Regions from separate parts of the Micrococcus sp. KT16 genome, predicted to be linked through region 1. Evidence: predicted binding sites of a transcription regulator. Region 1 holds the regulator's gene; the other holds the start of a gene.
The links. Region 1 encodes HspR, which represses chaperone genes until heat shock. Its sites were predicted from a motif close to AAGTTGAGTCNNNNNGACTCAACTT; they were not measured.

Region 1 (9,786 bases):
CGCGTCGGCCCCGTCTCGTCTGGGTCGCCACGACGGTCGTGCTCCTCGCCCTCTGCGGCGGTCTGCTGCAGCTGCGCGCGGACGGCGTCGCCCAGGAGGACGTGCTGCTCGGCGACTCCGACGCCCGGCAGGCCCAGGCCCTGCTGAGCGAGCACTTCGACGCCGGCGCGGGCGCCCCCGCCCAGATCCTCGCCCCGGCCGGGGACGCGGAGGCGGTGCTCGCCGCCGTCGCGGAGGACCCCGGCGTGGCCGAGGCCGAGGTCACCGCGGACGCCCCCGAGACCGCCGCGGGCCCGCCCCCGGGCGCGCTCGAGGCACAGGGCGGGACGGGTGCCGCGTCCGCGCCGGAGCCGCAGCCCCGCGTGGTGGACGGCCGCGTGCTGGTCTCGGCCACCCTGGCGGACCCGGGCGAGTCCCTCGCCGCGCAGCAGACCGTGGCCCGCCTGCGCGACCGGCTCGAGGACCTCTCGACCTCGGGCGAGATCCTCGTGGGCGGCCCGGCGGCCCAGGCGCTGGACACGAACGTCACCACGCAGCGCGACCTGCGGGTCGTCATCCCGCTGATCCTCGCGATGCTGCTGGTCATCCTCGCGGTGCTGCTGCGCTCGCTCCTGGCACCCGTGCTGCTCGTGGCGGCCACCGTGGTCAGCTTCGGTGCGGCCCTGGGCGTCTCGGCCCTCGTGTTCCGGCACGTGTTCGGCTTCGAGGACGCCGACCCCACCGTGCCGCTGTACGGCTTCGTCTTCCTCGTGGCGCTCGGGATCGACTACACGATCTTCCTGATGACCCGGGCGCGGGAGGAGACCCCGCGGCACGGCACGCGGGCGGGCGTGCTGCGCGCCCTCACCGTCACGGGCGGGGTCATCACCTCGGCCGGCGTCGTGCTGGCGGCCACCTTCGCCGCGCTCGCGGTGATCCCGCTGATGTTCATGGTGCAGTTGGCATTCATCGTCGCGTTCGGCGTGCTGCTGGACACACTGGTGGTGCGCACGCTGCTGATCCCCGCGCTCGTCCGGGACATCGGCCCGCGCGTCTGGTGGCCGGCGCGGGCCGCCTGAGCCCGGACGGCGACAGAGGGCCCGACCGGCGGTGCGGTCGGGCCCTCCGTGCACGCGGGCGCCTCAGGGGCGCGCGGTCACTTCTTCTTCGACTTCTTCGCGTTCGAGGCCGTGGCCTTCTTGGCAGCCGACTTCTTCGTGCGAGCGCCCTGCGGGGCGGGCGCGGCCTGGTCGTCCTTCACCCGGCCCGCGGCGGCGGCCTCCGTGGCCGCACCCGCGCTGCTCAGGCGGCCGTCGTCCGTGGTCAGGAAGGAGCGCATGAACCACTGGAACAGCTCGAGCTGGGCCACCTGGTCGATGAGGATGTCCTGGGTGACCGGGTCGAGGTCCTCGGTGGCGTCGATCGCGGCGCGGTGATCCGTCACGACGCCGTCGTAGACGAGGTCCAGCGCGGCCAGGTGCTCCAGGGTCGTCGCGCGGCCCAGCGTGTAGTCGTCCCACGTGCGGGCGGCCACGAGGGCGCCCGGGGTGCCGGCGGGGGAGACGCCGAGGGTGGCGATGCGCTCGGCGACGACGTCCACCATCGCGCGGACCAGCTCGATCTGTGGGTCGAGCATCTCGTGTACGCCGATGAAGCCCGGACCCACGACGTTCCAGTGGGCGTGCTTCAGGGTGAGCTGCAGGTCGTTGAGGGCGTGCAGGCGACCCTGGAGGATCTCGGCGGTGCGGCGGCCCGTGCTCAGGGACAGGCCCGGGACGGTGTACTCGGCGGCGTTCTTCTCGGCCATGGTGGTGCTCCTTCTCCGTCGGGACGGGCGCGCCGTCGGCGACGCCCCGTGTTCCGCCATTCAACCGCGCGAGACCCGCGCGCTTCCAGGGCCCGGCGCCTGCACCGGGACGGATCAGGGATGGACCCGGGCCCCGGGAATGGATCGCGGACGGCCCGCGTTGACCCTCGCAGAAGCAGAAGTGAGTGAAGTCGACTCAGGTTCACTTGACAGTCCACCGCCCCGGTGGCAACCTGAGTCATGAAGGCTCAAGTCCCTGCGGCGCCGGTGCCCCGGCCCGCGGGTCCGGCCCCCGCTTCACCGTCAGACAGGAAGGACCCCATCATGTCCCGTGCAGTCGGCATCGACCTCGGCACCACCAACTCCGTCGTCGCCGCCCTCGAGGGTGGCGACCCGGTCGTCATCGCGAACGCCGAGGGCGCCCGCACCACCCCGTCCGTCGTCGCGTTCTCCAAGGGCGGGGACGTCCTGGTCGGCGAGGTCGCCAAGCGCCAGGCCGTCAACAACCCCGAGCGCACCTTCGCGTCCGTCAAGCGCCACATGGGCACCGACTGGACCACCGAGGTGGACGGCAAGAAGTACACCCCGCAGGAGATCTCGGCCCGCACGCTGATGAAGCTCAAGCACGACGCCGAGGAGTACCTGGGTGAGAAGGTCACCGACGCGGTGATCACCGTGCCCGCCTACTTCAACGACGCCGAGCGCCAGGCCACCAAGGAGGCCGGCGAGATCGCGGGCCTGAACGTCACCCGTATCATCAACGAGCCCACCGCGGCCGCCCTGGCCTACGGCCTGGAGAAGGGCAAGGAGGACGAGCTCATCCTGGTCTTCGACCTGGGCGGCGGCACCTTCGACGTGTCCCTGCTCGAGGTCGCCAAGGACGAGGACGACTTCGCCACCATCCAGGTGCGCGCCACCGCCGGCGACAACCGCCTCGGCGGCGACGACTGGGACCAGCGGATCGTGGACTGGCTGCTCCAGCAGGCCAAGTCCAAGGGCGCGGACCTGTCCAAGGACAAGATCGCCCTGCAGCGTCTGAAGGAGGCAGCGGAGCAGGCCAAGAAGGAGCTCTCCTCGGCCACCTCCACCAACATCTCGCTGCAGTACCTGTCCGTGACCCCCGAGGGCCCGGTGCACCTGGACGAGCACCTCTCCCGCGCCAAGTTCCAGGACCTCACCAAGGACCTGCTCGAGCGCACCCGCAAGCCGTTCGAGGACGTCATCAAGGAGGCCGGCGTCAAGGTCTCCGACATCGACCACGTGGTCCTCGTCGGCGGCTCGACCCGCATGCCCGCCGTCTCCGACCTGGTGAAGGAGCTGACCGGCGGCAAGGAGCCCAACAAGAGCGTGAACCCGGACGAGGTCGTCGCCATCGGCGCCGCGGTGCAGGCCGGCGTGCTCGCCGGCGAGCGCAAGGACGTGCTCCTGATCGACGTGACCCCGCTGTCGCTGGGCATCGAGACCAAGGGCGGTGTGATGGCCAAGCTCATCGAGCGCAACACGGCCATCCCGACCAAGCGCTCCGAGACGTTCACCACGGCCGAGGACAACCAGCCCTCCGTGTCCATCCAGGTCTTCCAGGGCGAGCGCGAGTTCACCCGGGACAACAAGGCGCTGGGCACCTTCGAGCTGACCGGCATCGCCCCGGCCCCGCGCGGCATGCCCCAGATCGAGGTCACCTTCGACATCGACGCGAACGGCATCGTGCACGTCTCCGCGAAGGACAAGGGCACCGGCACCGAGCAGTCGATGACCATCACGGGCGGCTCCTCGCTGTCCAAGGAGGACATCGACCGCATGGTCAAGGACGCCGAGGCCCACGCGGACGAGGACAGGAAGCGCCGTGAGGCCGCCGACCGCCGCAACCAGGCGGAGCAGTCCGCGTACTCCGTGGACAAGCTCCTGCAGGACAACGCGGACAAGCTGCCCGAGGACGTCAAGACCGAGGTGCAGGCCGACGTCGACGCCCTGAAGGTCGCCCTGGAGAAGCAGGACAACGACGACGAGGTCGCCGCCGCGTTCGAGAAGCTCCAGGCCTCCCAGGTCAAGATCGGCGAGGCCCTCTACGCCCAGCAGGGCGCGGAGTCGGCCGACGCCGGCGCCGAGTCCGCCGCCCCGCAGGACGACGACGAGGACATCGTCGACGCCGAGGTGGTCGACGAGGACGACGAGAAGAAGGCCTGACACCCCGGTGCCGGGGCGGGCGTCCACGCCCGCCCCGCCCGGAGGCCCACGACGCCGGCGGGCCGGCCCGGCAGCGCCCCTGCCGGGCCGGCCCGCCGGCCTTCCCGCACCACCCCCCCGCGCGGCGGACCCGCCGCGCCCACCCGCTTCGAAAGGACACACCATGAGCGCCGACCAGCAGCGTCCGCACGGCTCCTCCGATGCCGAGCGCGGCTCCGAGGAGGAGCCCATCGTGTTCAACGACCGTCGCCGCATCGACCCCGAGACCGGTGAGCCCCGGGTCTCCGCCGAGAGCGCGGCCGAGCAGGCCGAGGACGGCGACGCCCTCGCCCAGGCCGAGCGCATCCTCGACGAGGCCGGCGCGCAGGCAGGGACCGAGGCGCCGCAGCCCGCGGCCTCGGACCGCGAGGCCGAGCTCGAGACCGACCTGCGCCGGCTGCAGGCCGAGTTCGTGAACTACAAGCGTCGCGTGGACCGCGACCGCGACCTGGCCAGGGACGCCGGTGTGGTCAAGGCCGTCACCGCGCTGCTGCCGGTGCTCGACGACATCGACGCCGCCCGCGCCGCCGGCGACCTGACGGACGGTCCGTTCGCCGCGATCGCGACCAAGCTCGACACCGCCCTGGCCGGCCTCGGCCTCGAGCGCCACGACCAGGAGGCGCTGGCCGGCGTCGAGTTCGACCCGGCCGTGCACGAGGCCGTGATGCGCCAGCCGCACGCAGAGGTGCCCGCGGACCACGTGGTCCAGGTCTTCCGCAACGGCTATCTCCGGGACGGCCGCGTGCTGCGCGCCGCCCAGGTGATGGTCTCCGCCGGAGACGAGTGACCCCGTCGGCCTGCGGCCCACCCCGCCGCCGGCCGACCCCCCCTGACCGATGCACACGAGAGGAGGCACCATGGCCTCGCAGGATTGGATGGACAAGGACTTCTACGCGACCCTGGGGGTGTCCAAGGACGCCTCCGAATCGGACGTGAAGAAGGCCTACCGCAAGCTCGCCCGCACCCACCACCCGGACCAGAACCCCGGGGACGAGGCGGCCGAGAAGAAGTTCAAGGAGATCTCGGAGGCGTACGCCGTCCTGAGTGACCCCCAGGAGCGCCAGGAGTACGACGCGATCCGTGCGATGGGCGGCGGCGCCCGGTTCTCCGCCCCGGGCGGTGCCGGCGGCGGCGGCTTCGAGGACGTCTTCGGCGGCATGTTCGGCGGCGGGGGCGGCCCCCGCACCACGCAGTCCGGGCCCGACCTGTCGGACCTGTTCAGCGGGATGTTCGGCGGCGCCGCCGGCCAGACCGGCGGCTTCGGCGACGCCGGCTACCCGCGGCCGCGCCCCACGAAGGGCGCGGACCGCACCGCCACCACCACGATCTCCTTCCGCGGTTCGATCCAGGGCACCACGGTGTCCCTGCGCGCCCCGGACGGCGAGACGATCGAGGTGAAGATCCCGAAGGGCATCCGCGACGGCCAGAAGGTCCGGGCCCGCGGCAAGGGCTCGCCCGGTGCGGCCGGCCGCGGCGACCTGCTGGTCACCGTGCACGTGCGCGAGCACGAGTTCTTCCACCGGGACGGGGACGACCTGCGCATCACCGTGCCCGTCACCTTCCCCGAGGCCGCCCTCGGCGCCACGATCGAGGTGCCCACGCTGGAGCGCCCCGTGAAGGTGAAGGTGCCGGCGGGCTCCCAGTCCGGCCGCGTGCTGCGCCTGAAGGGCCGCGGTGTCGAGCGCGGGACGACGACGGGTGACCTGCTCGTGGAGCTGCACGTCACCGTGCCCACCGAGCTCGACGACGACGCCCGCGCCGCCATCGAGGCCCTGCAGTCCGCCCTGGCCGGCGACGATCCGCGGCGGGAGCTGGCCCGGAAGGCCGCCTGGTGAGCGCCCGCGACGGCGCCGCCCGCGCGGACCGGGGCCGCGAGCCGGGTCTTGACCGGAACGCCCCCGTCTTCGTGATCTCCGTGGCCGCCGAGATGGCGGACATGCACCCGCAGACCCTGCGCCAGTACGACCGGCTCGGCCTCGTGGTCCCCGCCCGCCAGGGCGGACGGCAACGCCGCTACTCCCTGGCCGATGTCGAGCGGCTGCAGACCGTGCAGGCCCTGAGCCGCGAGGGCATCTCGCTGGAGGGCATCCGCCGCGTGATCGCGCTGCAGCGCGAGGTCGAGCAGCTGCAGGACACCGTGGTCGAGCTGGCGGCCCAGGTGGACCGCCTCCACCACGCCTCCCGCCTGGCCCGCGTCTTCACCGTGGGCTCCGGCGGCGACGTCTCGGCCCGGTACGCCGACCGGATGGCCGCCCGCCGCCAGGCCGCGGCACGGACCGAGGCCGACGCCGCGGGCCAGGCCTCCCCGGGTGTCCTGCGGACGCTGCCCTCCGGCGGTGCCCGCCCCCGACGGGTCCTCACGTGGCAGCCCGAGCAGGACTGAGCCGGGCGTCGTTCGGGGTGGCCGCACGGTCCCGCGTCCGGGAGCGGCTGCGCGCCGACATGGCCCGGCGCGACGGCCTGGGCCGGCGGGCCCGCAGCGCCCTGGACGGGATCGTCCACGCCCTCAAGCCGGAGGGCATGGACCCGCACCTGCCCGCCCGGCATCTGCTGGACTACGTCCTCGACGGCCCGGACGGTCCGCGCGCGGTGGTCGCCGCGGGAGACCCCGCGACCGCCACCCACCTGACCTGGCTCGTCTCCGGCATGGGCATCCGCCCCCAGACGGCCATGTGGGGGACGGCCCGGGAGGCCGCCCACCTCGCCGCCGCCCAGCGCGCCGCCGGCGCACCCCGCCCGGTCGTCATCGCGTGGCTCGGCTACCCCGCGCCCACACCCTGGCGGGTGGTGCTCGACGGCCCCGGCCGGCGCGGCGGCGCGATGCTCGCCGCGGATGTGCGGGCCTGGTGGGAGTTCATGCGCCACGGGCCGGGGGAGGACGACGCCGCCGCCCCGGCCCTGCGCGCCCGCGGGACCGCCGTGCACGGGGCCATGGAGGCCCACTCGTACGGCTCGCTGGTGGCCGCGCACGCCCTGCGCCTGCTCGCGGACCGGGGCCTGCAGCCCGACGACGCCGAGGCCCCGTGGCCGGCCGAGCGTCCCGTCGAGGCCCTCGTGGTCTCGGGCGCGGTCGGCCTGCCCGCCGCCCTGGCAGCCCGGGCCGCGCACCTCGGCCTGCGGTCCGGACGGGTGTTCCGCGCCCTGGCCCCGGGCGACCTCCTCGCCCGGGTCGGCCGTGCGGTGGGCCGTCGTCGGGACTGGACGGACGCCGCCGTGCTGCCGGTGGCCCCGCGGCCCGGCCTGGCGGGGGCCGGCGTCCGCGGCCACCACACGGCCCGCTGGTCGCCGACGGCCCCCGGGGACGCCCCGAGGGGCTACCGGGACGCCGGGTCCGTGACGCTCGCGGCGACCGCGCGGGTGACCGCCGGCCTGCCGCTGCCGCCCGTCCCGGACGGCGCCGACCCGGCCGGGCCGGTCGCCCCGGCCTGAGCGGCCCCGTCGGGCCCCGTGCTCAGCGGCGGCGGTACGCCAGGTCGAACACAAGGCGTCCGGCCCGCTGGGACTTCGCCTCGAAGCTCGTGATCGGCCGCCCCTCGAACCGGGGCGCCCAGCCGCCTTCGTGGTCCACGGGGTCCGCGGCCGCCGCGCCGGCCCGCGCCTCACCCAGGCCGGCCCGCAGCGGGCGCTCCTCCTCGGCCGCGCGCTCCCAGCCCGCGGGCAGCGGCTGGGCGCCCACCTCGGTCTCCCTGCCCTCGCGGCGCACCCGCGTGAGCGGGGAGTCCTCGCCGGCGGCGCGCCCGGGGAAGAGGTTCTCGAACTCCGGGTGCGCCTCGAGCACCTCGCGCATCTGCACGGCGTAGCCCGACCAGTCCGTCGCCAGCCGCAGCACCCCGCCGGGGGCGAGCACCCGCGCCACGCGGTCCGCGAAGGCGGGGGAGACCAGGCGGCGCTTGTGGTGCCGCTTCTTGTGCCACGGGTCCGGGAAGAACACCCACACCTCGGCGACGGAGCCGGGCGTGAGCAGGGCGTCCAGCAGCTCGGGGGCGTTGGCCTCCACGGCGCGGACGTTCTCCAGGCCCTGCTGCTCCATGCGCGTCATGAGCGCGGCCAGGCCGGGCACGTAGACCTCGACGGCGAGCACGTTCCAGTCCGGTCGGTCGGCGGCGGCCTGCGCCGTGGACTCGCCCAGCCCGGAGCCGATGTCCACGAGCAGGGGGGCCTCGCGTCCGAACACCCCCGCCCAGTCCAGTCGGGCCTGGGCGTCCACCGAGGTGGCTCCGCGGCCGCGGGGCACATCCACGAGGACCCGCTCCGCCTGGCGGTCCCACACCGCCTGCCGCCCCGCGTTCAGGCGCGCACCGCGCCGGACGAAGGAGACCGGCTCCCGTCGGACGAGGGCGGGGTCCTTGTCCCGATTGTGGTCGTGCGCGTGGACGCGCTCGGCGGGCGGCGGGACGGCGTCGGGGTCGGGTGCGTCCGGGCGGGGGCGGGGGAGGTGCTCAGTCATCGCCCCGATCCTGCCACGGCCGTGCGTCGACGGCGCCGACCGCGGTCGCCGCCGGCGCCCGGCGCCGGGGTCAGGGGGTGCCGCTGGAGCGGTCTCCCGACGTGGGCGGCGCGGGCGCCGAGGCCGTCGTGGCGGTCGGCTCGGGCGCGGACTCGGTCGGGTCCGGCGCGGGGTCCGTGGCCGGCGCGCTCGTGGACGGACCGGACGGGCTCGGGGACGTGGGGGTCGGCGTCGCGGAGGTCGGCGACGGGTCGGGGGTGCTCGGCGTCGGACTGCCGGATCCCGTGCCCGACGGCGAGGACGAGCTGGCGGGCGACGTCGGGGAGGACGGCGTGGCCGAGCCGGTGGACGTGGGGACCGAGGAGGACGGGGCCGTGCTGCTCGGCACCGTGCTGCTCGGCACCGGGGTGGTCGCGCTGGGCGTCGGGGCCGCCGTGTCGGCGGGTGCGGACGGGGGCGGCACGGGTGCGTCGGTGGCCTCCTGCGTCCGCGAGGACGTCTCGGGCTCCGGCTCGGGGGCGGGCTCCGGCTGCTGCTCCTCGAGGGTCGGGGTGGAGCGGTCCGGCAGACGCAGGTCGGCGGGGGCGGAGGCGGCGTCCGCGGCGACGTGGCCCAGGTCGGACAGCCAGGGGGCTGCCGTGTCCCGGGGGATCCGCACCGTCAGCACACCCGCTGCGGCCGGCGCCATGGACGCCTGGTCCGCCTCGAGCATCAGGCTGCCGTCCGGCAGGAAGACCACCGCGTCCCAGACGCGACGGTTCTCCACCTGCTCCGGCGCGTCGACCGCCGAGTCCAGGCGCGAGCGGATCACGTCCGGGTCGTTGGCCATGCGCTGGCGCACCTCGGCGCGGAACGCGTCCCAGCCGTCGGAGGTGAAGAGATCGGCGGTCTCGAGCACGCGGTCCTCGCGGGCCGAGTACCAGATCACGTGCGAGGTGGACACGGAGTCCGTGCCGCGCCGTTCCGTGGCGAGCAGGCGGGCCGCGGCGATGTCCTCCGCCACGACGGCGAGCTGCGGCTGGATCTCCAGGCGCGGGTCCGCGCTGGGGTCGGTGTCCCGGCGGTACTGGTCGATCTGGGCGCGCACGGCCCCGGCCATGGCCTCCGTCCAGGCCGGCGCCCCGGGCACCTGCAGCCACGCCCCGTGGTGGTCCGGGTCCTCGCCCTCGAGCACGGCAACGCTCGCATCCGGCACCCTCTCGAGGTCGTGCGAGGGGACCTCGACCGTGAACGGGGCCATGTCCATGGACGGCAGGGCGGAGGCCGCCGTCGTGGCGGGCGCAGGCTCGGGCTGCGGCTCGGTGCGAGCACAGGCGCTCAGCGCCACCAG
Region 2 (9,786 bases), 250 kb from region 1:
CCCGCCCCAGTGCACGGCCACGCCGGTGCCGGCCCCGCCCAGCCCCCGCCCCACCTCGAGGCGTGCGCCCTCCGCGGCCGCCCGCTCGGCGAGGGTGCGGGGGCCCACGCCCGCCGCGACGGAGGCCGGCAGTCCGGCGCCGTCGTCGAGCACCGCCACGTGGTGGGCGTCCAGGCTGATGCGCACCCGGCGGGCCCCGGCGTGGCGGAGCACGTTGGTCACGGCCTCGCGCACGATCCAGGCGGCCAGGGCGCGGCGACGCTCCGGCACCTCGGTGACGGCGCCGGGCGGCGGGGCCTCGACGGCCATCCCGGCGTCCCGCAGCGCCCCCACGGAGAGGGAGAGCTGCCCGCCCAGCTCCGGGGCGGCGAGCTCGGCGACGGCGGCCCGCGCCTCGGCGAGGGCCGTGCGGGACAGGGCGATCACCTCGGCGGCCTCCTGCTTGGCCCGGGCGGGGTCCGTGTCGATCAGCCGGTGCACGAGCTGGGTCTTGACGTTGATGGTGGTCAGGGAGTGGCCCAGGATGTCGTGCAGATCCCGGCCGAGCCGCTCCCGCTGGCCGGCGAGGTCGAGTTCATGCGTCATCTCCACGACCCGGTCGTCCCGGGCGATGGCCAGGCGCATGCCCACCAACACCACCAGGAGGACGGCGAGGTTGCCCAGCACGACGGGCAGGGCCGGATCGCCGGGGAAGAACAGCAGCCCGGTCGCCAGCGCCGCGGCCATCGTGGCCCCGGCGCCGATCAGGCCCACGCGGAGCCGGTGGGGGAAGAGCCACGTGGCCACGAGGAAGGGGGAGTAGAGCAGGGCGTGGACGCCCAGGATCCGGGTCAGCACGGCCAGGCACCCGGCGAGCACGAGCCAGGTGAGGACCGCGTTGGCCCAGGCCGGCCACGCGCGCACCGGGCGCGGCACCACGAACGCGGCCAGGTAGACGAGGATGAAGACCACGATGGCCGCCACCCCCAGGATCGCCTCGCCCCGCCCGTCCCCGGGAGTGAACGCCCGGCGGAGGAGCTCGACGAGGACGAAGCCGAAGCTGATGAGCCACACCCCGGCGAACCCCAGCGTGGACGGCCACAGGTGCAGCGGCAGGACGGCGGGGTCGTGCTCCGCCGTGCCGACCGTCGGGCGGGCCGGCGCCGGGGATCCGCCGGCGGGGCTCACGCGCGGGCCGTCCGGGAGCGGGAGGCGAGCAGGCAGACCACCGCGAACACGGCCGTCCAGGCCAGCAGGTTCACGATCGGCAGCCACAGCGGGTCCGCGGCGGCGGCGGGTTCCGTTCCCATCGTTGCCCTCTCTCCCTCCATCTGCGGCCATCGGGCGAGGGCGCCGGCCCCGTACACCGGAGTGAAGCGCCCGATGTCCAGCATGATCCCCGAGAGCGGGACGAAGAGGTTTCCGAGGAAGCCGAACACCACCAGGATGCCCGACGCCGCGGACACGGCGGCCTCCGAACGGAAGAGCAGGGCGGCCGCCAGGCCGAACAGCGCGAACGGCAGCGAGGACACCAGGGCGAGGGCGCCCGTCGCGAGCCAGCGCAGCGGGCCGTCGAGCTCCGCGCCCGTGAGTGCGCCCGCGGTGAGCACGGCGAGCACGGGCAGGGCGGCGATGGCCAGGGCCACGAGGCACTTGCCGGCGAGGTAGGCGCCCGGGGTGAGCGCGGTCAGGGAGAGCTGGCGGCCCCAGCCGGACTGGCGCTCGACGGCGGCCGAGCCGGCGATCGAGGTGGTGGCCATGACCGCCCCGTACACGACCATGCCGGTCATGGTGTACGCGGACACGTTCCCGTGGCCGACGGGGCGGTCTCCCCAGTCGGAGAGCGCGCCGAACATGAGGTAGAGCGCCACGGGGAGGACGACGATGAAGAACGAGCCCTCGATCATCCGCACGTTGCGGACGAACTCGCGGCGTGCGTAGCCGAACAGGCGGCCGGGGGCGGTGATGGTCGTGCTCATGCGAGGGACTCCTGCGGCTCGGAGGGTGCCGGCTGGCCGGCGTCGGTCAGGGAGAGGAACACGTCGTCGAGGGAGGCGTGGGTGATCGCCAGGTCCTCGACGAGGCGCTCGTTCAGCAGGTGACGGGCGACGTCGTCGCCGGTGACCGAGCCCCCGGCGGGGACGCGCACGCGCAGGCGGCCGGGGGAGAGGTGCTGTGGTTCGAGCTGGACGGCGTCCTGCGGCAGGTCCAGGGCGGTGGCGAGGCGGGCGGGCGCGTCCGGATCGTCTCCGCCGCCGGCCCAGCGGCCCGTGAGGGTGACGGACCCGCCGGTGGCGAGCTCGGCGGGCGTGCCGTCCGCGTGGATCCGGCCCTCGCGCATCAGGACGATCCGGTCCGCGAAGTCCTCGGCCTCGGGGAGGAAGTGGGTGGCGAACACGATGCTGCGGCCCCGGTCCGCCTCGGCGTGCATGGTGTCCCAGAAGTCGTGGCGGGCGCGGACGTCCATGCCCGCGGTGGGCTCGTCCAGGATCAGCAACTCGGGGTCGGTGAGCAGGGCCAGGGCGAAGCGCAGCCGCTGGCGCTCGCCTCCGGAGCACTTCTTCACGCGGCGACCGGCCAGCCCGGTGAGGCCAGCGCGCTCGAGGGCGGCGGGCACGCCGATGTGGCGGCGGTGGCAGCCGGCCACCATGGCCACGGTCTCGCGCACGCTCAGGTCCTCCAGCAGGCCGCCCGTCTGCAGCACCGCGCCCACCCGGCCCTCGCGGACGGCGGCGACGGGGTCGGAGCCGAGGACGCGGACCGTGCCGTCCGAGGGCGGGCTGAAGCCCAGGGCCATGTCCAGCAGCGTGGTCTTGCCGGCGCCGTTGGGCCCGAGGAGGGCGAGGACTTCGCCGACGGGGACGGTGAGGTCCACGCCGTCCACGGCCCGGACCGGTCCGAAGCGGCGGGTGAGTCTCCGGGTTGCGAGTGCGGGTGCGTTGCTCATGGCTACAGCCTCGCCGCGGGGCGCGCCTCGCGGGAGCGGCAGACGTCAGGAATGCGCCATGACGGATGTCATGGGTGGGGCCCGCCGAGGCGGGCGGGCCGTCCTCCAGAAAGTTGAGCGGAGTTCACGCAGAATTATGGAATAGGTTCGCCGGGCGTGCTGTTGTGGTGATCAGACGCCGCGGTGTCAGCGGCGCCCACCCGACTCCCGAGGAGAGTGAACCGACATGACCCGTCCCATCGATCCGTTCCGTGAGATGGAGCGTCCCTTCCGTGAGATGGAGCGTCTGGTGAACGGTCTGACGACCCGCGCGACCGGCACCGTGTCCATGCCCATGAACCTGTACCGCGAGGGCGACGTCTTCGTCGCCGAGGTCGAGCTGCCCGGCGTCGACCCGGCCTCTATCGACGTGGACGTGGAGGAGCGCACCCTCACCGTCCGCGCCGAGCGCAAGGAGGACCCGGCCCGCGAGGACCGCCGCTGGCTCACCCGTGAGCGTTCCGCCGGCACCTTCGCCCGCCAGCTCACCCTGGGCGAGGGCCTCGCCCTCGACCGCATCCAGGCCGACTACAGCGACGGCGTCCTGACCCTCACCATCCCGGTGGCGGAGCAGGCCAAGCCCCGCAAGATCTCCATCACCCACGGCGGTGCTGCCCCCGTGGCCGGGCAGACCGTGGAGGGCGAGACCGCCGAGACCACCGGCGAGTGACCGGCCTCTGACGGAGCCGCACACGGCGCCGGCATGACCGGCGCGCGGTCCGTCCCCCGAACGCAGATGCGGCGGGCCCCCACCGGGGGCCCGCCGCATCTGCGTGGCGGTCAGGCGCGATCGGCCAGGATCAGCTGCGCCGCCTTCTCACCGATCATGAAGCACGTGATGTTGGGGTTCACGGTCACGTGCTCGGGCATCACGGAGGCGTCGGCCACGCGCAGACCCGTCACGCCCTTGACGCGCAGGCGGGCGTCCAGGGGGCTCATGGCGTCGTCGTCGGCGCCCATGCGCACCGAGCCCACCGGGTGGTACACGGTGTTGTGGGTGCGGCGCACGTAGTCGGCGATCTCCTCGTCCGTCTGCGCCTGCTCGCCCGGGGCCAGCTCACGCCCCGCCCACGCCGCCATCGCCGGCTGGGAGACGATCTCCCGGGCCAGCCGGATGCCGGCCACCGCGACGGCCATGTCATGGCCCTCCGGGTCGGTGAAGTAGCGCGGGTCCACGGCCGGCTTGTCCCGGTAGTCGTTGGAGCGCAGGCGCACGGTGCCGCGGGACTTGGCGTCGGGAGGGCCCGGCGGCCCTGCGGTCTCGGCTGTCGTCCTCTGGTCGGCAGACACGGGTGTGCTTACTGTCGACGGGGTCTGGGCGGCCCGTCCACCCTACGGATCGGTCATCTGGACGGGGATGCGTGCTGGGCGGTGCGGGTCTCTGGGTTCCGTGGGCACGCCGGGCTGGGGCTGCCGGGCCCCGTGGCCGCCGGGCCTCTGGGTTCCGTGGGCAGGAGAGCGAAGGTTTCTGCCCCCGGAAGGGAAAACCCTGCCGGTTCTGCCCCCGGAACAGGGGAGAGCGCGCTTTCTGCCCACGGAGCGGGCGGGGCTGCTGGTTCTGCCCACGGAACGGGGCCGGTGCGGGACGCCTCCGCCGCGGCGGGCCCGCCGGTAGACTGCCGGACTGTGGCTTTGACTATCGGATTCGTGGGACTGCCCAACGTGGGCAAGTCGACCCTGTTCAACGCGCTGACGCGCCAGACCGTGCTCGCGGCGAACTACCCGTTCGCGACGATCGAGCCGAACGTGGGCGTGGTGAACCTGCCGGACGAGCGGCTGCCCCAGCTGGCCGAGATCTTCGGCTCCGAGCGGATCCTGCCGGCCACGGTGTCCTTCGTGGACATCGCCGGCATCGTGAAGGGCGCCTCCGAGGGGGAGGGCCTGGGCAATCAGTTCCTGGCGAACATCCGCGAGGCCCACGCGATCGCCCAGGTGGTGCGCGCGTTCGACGACGGCGACGTCGTCCACGTGGACGGCAAGGTGGACCCGGCCTCGGACATGGAGACCATCAACACCGAGCTGATCATCGCGGACATGCAGACCGTGGAGAAGGCGATCCCGCGCGTCGAGAAGGAGGTCAAGGGCAAGAAGAAGGAGCCCGCCGACCTCGAGGCGCTCAAGGCCGCGCTCGCGGTGCTGGAGCGGGGCGAGACGATCTTCGCCGCGAAGGACAAGGACAAGCTGGACATGGACCGGCTGCGGGAGCTGAGCCTGCTCACCGCCAAGCCGTTCATCTACGTGTTCAACTCCGACGAGGGTGTGCTGGGGGACGAGGCCAGGCAGCAGGAGCTGCGCGATCTGGTGGCCCCCGCCCAGGCCGTGTTCCTAGACGCCAAGCTCGAGTCCGACCTCGTGGAGCTCTCCGAGGAGGAAGCCGCCGAGATGCTGGAGATGGCCGGGCAGGACGAGTCCGGGCTGGACCAGCTGGCCCGCGTCGGCTTCTCCACCCTCGGCCTGCAGACGTACCTGACGGCCGGGCCGAAGGAGACGCGTGCCTGGACCATCCCCGTCGGCGCGACGGCGCCCGAGGCCGCCGGCGTCATCCACACCGACTTCCAGCGCGGCTTCATCAAGGCCGAGATCGTGAGTTTCGACGACCTGGTTGCCGCTGGCTCCATGGCCGATGCCAAGGCCGCCGGCAAGGTGCGCATGGAGGGCAAGGACTACGTGATGAAGGACGGCGACGTGGTGGAGTTCCGGTTCAACGTGTGACACCTGCATCGGCAGGGCTAGCGAGAGAAGGCGAAATATGAGTGCCACGCACACCAAGATCTACTTGCCCGACCGATTCGATATGATGCGCGATAGGGTGGACTGGAATGCGTTCGTTGACCCAGTTGATGCCGCCCTAGAAATGATTGATGGACAGTTTGATGATTTCGAGAGCTCAGGGCACGGATCGCTGGTAATTCTGCGTGGCCAAAGTGGTGCGGGTAAGACCACTTTTCTGACGACGATCCCCCTGTTCAGGCCCGGAGTGCAAGTCGAGCGCCTCCAATATGGTGAAGATATTGGCTCTTCACTCCGTCAAATCCCTGAGGGCGACGCCCAGCGAATTGTGATCGTCGAAGGACGAGAGGCTGTCGGCAAGGTGTCGGACAGCGAGATTGAGCATGGGCTTCATGGGATCAACTCTTTCTTAAGAGAAGATCCTCGCGGCGCGCGCATGTTAATTGTCTGGCCTACTAATACTGACGACTTGGCCGACAAGCTTGCCACAGTGGCCGACCAGATCGGGGCAAGTTCCTTGATCGGGACCGATGAGCCTGTTTTTAACTTCTCCGGTCCTCCTAAGTCTGACTGGCCTCGTATCGTAGCTCGCACTGTAGCGTCACTTAATCTAGGTGCTCAATTGACTGCCTATGGCATTTCCAGCGACGATATGGATGCACTCCTCGAGGAATCCAACTCCTTGGGGCACCTAGTCAGAGCTGTGCGAAAGCGTGCAATTAAGAACACGGGTCAAGTGGGCTCGCTGATGAAGGCCTCTCCTGCGCGAGTATGGTCGATTGTGGTTTCCGCCTCGGATAATGAAAATGATGTGGCCGCCCTGACGCGGGGTAGCTTTTCCGACGCTGATATAGACAAAACACTTAGTGCAACTCAGGCTAATATTGTAGCGGAACTCAAAAAGACTCCGGAGAAGATCGGACTTCTCGGGACGGTACTGGACGCTCGTGTGATACACATGGATCCGGTGGTTGCCCTGGCTGTTGCCCGAACCTTTGGGAGCCCTGCCCTGAAGGCGAAGATGGCATCTAAAGGTATGGCAACACTTCCCACCAAGAATGACGAAGCGGTTCGTAGAATCTCGGAGAGCCATCTCGGCATTCTTCTTGCCGGAAAGTCACTCGGGCCGAGGAAGGTAGGGGGAAAGATTGGATCTAACACCGTCGACGCAATGACGAATTTGACAAACATTGCTAGCACGTCTGATGTTGAATGCAATCGCGCTTTTGGAGAGGCCTTGAAGAAGGCTGGTCTTATTTCCCATTTTGAGGTTGAAGACGAACTGCGCCGTGAGGGTACGTCCTTGAAATCGGACCTATTAACTCGCGGGCCTGCGGGGGAGGTTAGAATAGAATTCATGTGGAGAAAAAAGACGGGGCGTGCTGATATCGCTAATTACGTCCTAGGCAAACTGCGCTTATATGGAAAAGTCGTGGGATATCTGGATTGATCTAGAGAGGTGACCATAACGAGCCGGTCACCGGGTGCTCCATATGCTGCACCAGAAGCGTTGCACCAATCTGAAATGAGGGGCACCTCGGCCTCGGTGGCCCCATAACCATGTTGTGCCGCCACTCAGCCGGGCGGCAATTGCCTGCGGGGCTGCAGTGCACGGGGTCGGTTGTCTAGAGGCCTTCAGCCGCGCCGAAAGAAAGCAGTCCGGCCGGATGGAGAATCGATTTCTCGCGCATTTCCTGCCCGGCCCGGAAGAGCGGTTCGCAGACTCCACTGGTCGGCACAAGAGTTCAGGGAGATCGCGGCCTGACCGGTGGACATCATGGGGTTCCGCGCTAGTTGTTGTGGGTCATGAGGTTCTTGGCACGAGGCCCGGGCTGAGATGAGACGAGCGGGCCTCTCCCGCAGGATGGAAGTTCCTACACCACCCACCTGCCCGAAAAGACCCACTCATGACTCACGCTAACGCACCCCTGACCCCCACCGGCCGTCTCAGGATGGTCCACCGCCACCTGCACGACGGGATCCCGCAGGCACACGTGGCCGCCGAGTTCCGGGTCGCACGTCCCACGGTGGCCACCTGGGTGGCCCGCTACCGCGCCCAGGGAGAAGCCGGCCTTCAGGACCTGCCCAGCCGGCCGCACCGTTCACCTGCCCAGCTCGATCCGGTCCTGGTCACCCAGATCCACGCCCTGCGGCGGGAGCGCAAGTGGTCCGCACGGCGCATCCATCACCACCTCGTCTCCGAGGGCCACCGGGTGTGTCTTCGTACCGTGGGACGGTGGCTGCACCGGGCCGGGCTCTCCCGGTTACGGGACCTGACCCCGGCCGGGGAAGACCTGCGCCAACGACCCCAGAAGATCACCACCCGCGGCCCGGGGCACATGGTGCACCTGGATGTGAAGAAGATCGGGCGCATCCCTGACGGGGGCGGCTGGCGCACCCACGGACGTGAAAGTGAAGCAGGCCGTGCTTCCAAGCGTGGTGCAGGCCGGCGGGTCGGCTACACCTACCTGCACTCGGCGATCGACGGGTACACCCGCCTGGCCTACACCGAGGCGTTGGAGGACGAGCAGGCGGTGACCACGATCGGGTTCTTCTGCCGGGCGAGGGCGTTCTTCGCCGCCCACGGCATCCGGATCGACAGGGTGGTCACGGACAACGGGAACAACTACCGGGCCGCGGAGTTCACCGCCAAGGTGGTCTCGCTCGGGGGCCGGCACCACCGGATCCGCCCCTACACCCCGCGCCATAACGGGAAGGTCGAGCGGTACAACCGGCTGATGGTCGATGAGGTCCTCTACGCCCGCCCGTATACCTCAGAGACGGCCCGGCGTGAGGCGTTGGCAGTGTGGGTGAACCACTACAACTACCATCGGCCTCATACCTCCTGCGGAGACGCTCCTCCGGCCTCGTTGGCCCCGGCCCGAGTCAACAACGTCATGCCCTCCTACATCTAGTCACAAGTGAAGGATCCCCGTGCCACACAGCTCCATCAACCACTCTCGAATTGTGGCGCTCATCTGGAACATCGCTGACGATGTCCTCCGCGACCTCTATGTCCGGGGCAAGTACCGCGACGTGATCCTTCCCTTCACGGTTCTGCGTCGCCTGGACAGCGTCCTCGGCCCGACGCGCGATGCAGTGGTGGCGATGAAGAAGATGCTGGATGAGGCTGGGGTTGCCGACCAGGACGCACCGCTGCGTGATGCGGCCAAGCAGGATTTCTACAACACGTCTGGTTTCTCGCTGCAGGATTTGCGCCACATCTCGAACTCCACACGGCTGCGGCAGAACTTCGAGGCGTACCTTGATGGCTTCTCGCCCAACGTGCAGGAGATCATCGACAACTTCGAGTTCCGTAACCAGCTACCTCGGCTCACGAAGGCTGACGCGCTCGGTGCGTTGATCGAGAAGTTCCTCGCGCCGGATCTGGATCTCTCCCCGGCAGGGATGGACAACCATGGGATGGGTACGGTCTTCGAAGAGCTGGTGCGCCGCTTCAACGAGGAGAACAACGAAGAGGCCGGCGAGCACTGGACACCGCGCGACGCTGTCCGACTCATGACCCGGCTGATGTTTGAACCGATTGCTGACGCGATCCCGTCGGGTACCTATCGGCTCTACGACGGTGCGATGGGCACCGGTGGCATGCTCACCGTCGCCGAGGAGACCCTGAAGCACCTCACGGAGTCGTCTGGCAAGAAGGTCTCCACGCATCTGTATGGGCAGGAGATCAACGCCGAGACGTATGCGATCGCGAAGGCCGACCTGATCCTCAAGGGCGACGGCAAGGCGGCCGACAACATCGTCGGTGGTCCCGAGTACTCCACACTATCGAATGACGCCTTCGCAGGGCAGGAGTTCGACTTCATGCTCTCCAACCCGCCGTATGGCAAGAGTTGGAAGACTGACCAGGACCGCCTCGGTGGCGCGAAGAAGATCATCGACCCGCGATTCATCGTCAATCACGACAATGACCGCGAGTACTCGCTCGTGACGCGCAGCAGCGACGGACAACTGATGTTCCTCGCGAATCTGATCTCGAAGATGAAGCAGGGCACCAAGCTCGGCTCTCGGATCGCATCGGTGCACAACGGCTCCTCGCTGTTCACCGGTGACGCTGGCCAGGGCGA

Region 2: the regulator HspR is predicted to act here: its motif matches at 3,037-3,061, upstream of DE149_RS00540 (Hsp20/alpha crystallin family protein).

What each region holds. Positions count from the first base shown of each region.
Region 1 is NZ_QNRG01000001.1:364,185-373,970, reverse strand. It holds gene DE149_RS01760 (MMPL family transporter) at 1-1,058, shown strand, start outside; gene DE149_RS01755 (Dps family protein) at 1,136-1,786, opposite strand; gene dnaK (molecular chaperone DnaK) at 2,111-3,970, shown strand; gene DE149_RS01745 (nucleotide exchange factor GrpE) at 4,134-4,796, shown strand; gene DE149_RS01740 (J domain-containing protein) at 4,867-5,844, shown strand; gene DE149_RS01735 (heat shock protein transcriptional repressor HspR) at 5,841-6,392, shown strand; gene DE149_RS01730 (alpha/beta hydrolase) at 6,371-7,438, shown strand; gene trmB (tRNA (guanosine(46)-N7)-methyltransferase TrmB) at 7,461-8,456, opposite strand; gene DE149_RS01720 (hypothetical protein) at 8,527-9,786, opposite strand, start outside.
Region 2 is NZ_QNRG01000001.1:117,426-127,211, reverse strand. It holds gene DE149_RS00555 (sensor histidine kinase) at 1-1,167, opposite strand, end outside; gene DE149_RS00550 (ABC transporter permease) at 1,164-1,958, opposite strand; gene DE149_RS00545 (ABC transporter ATP-binding protein) at 1,955-2,926, opposite strand; gene DE149_RS00540 (Hsp20/alpha crystallin family protein) at 3,153-3,635, shown strand; partial or broken gene DE149_RS00535 (GMC oxidoreductase) at 3,746-4,198, opposite strand; gene ychF (redox-regulated ATPase YchF) at 4,592-5,677, shown strand; gene DE149_RS11580 (ATP-binding protein) at 5,715-7,145, shown strand; gene DE149_RS00525 (IS481 family transposase) at 7,603-8,610, shown strand; gene DE149_RS00520 (class I SAM-dependent DNA methyltransferase) at 8,630-9,786, shown strand, end outside.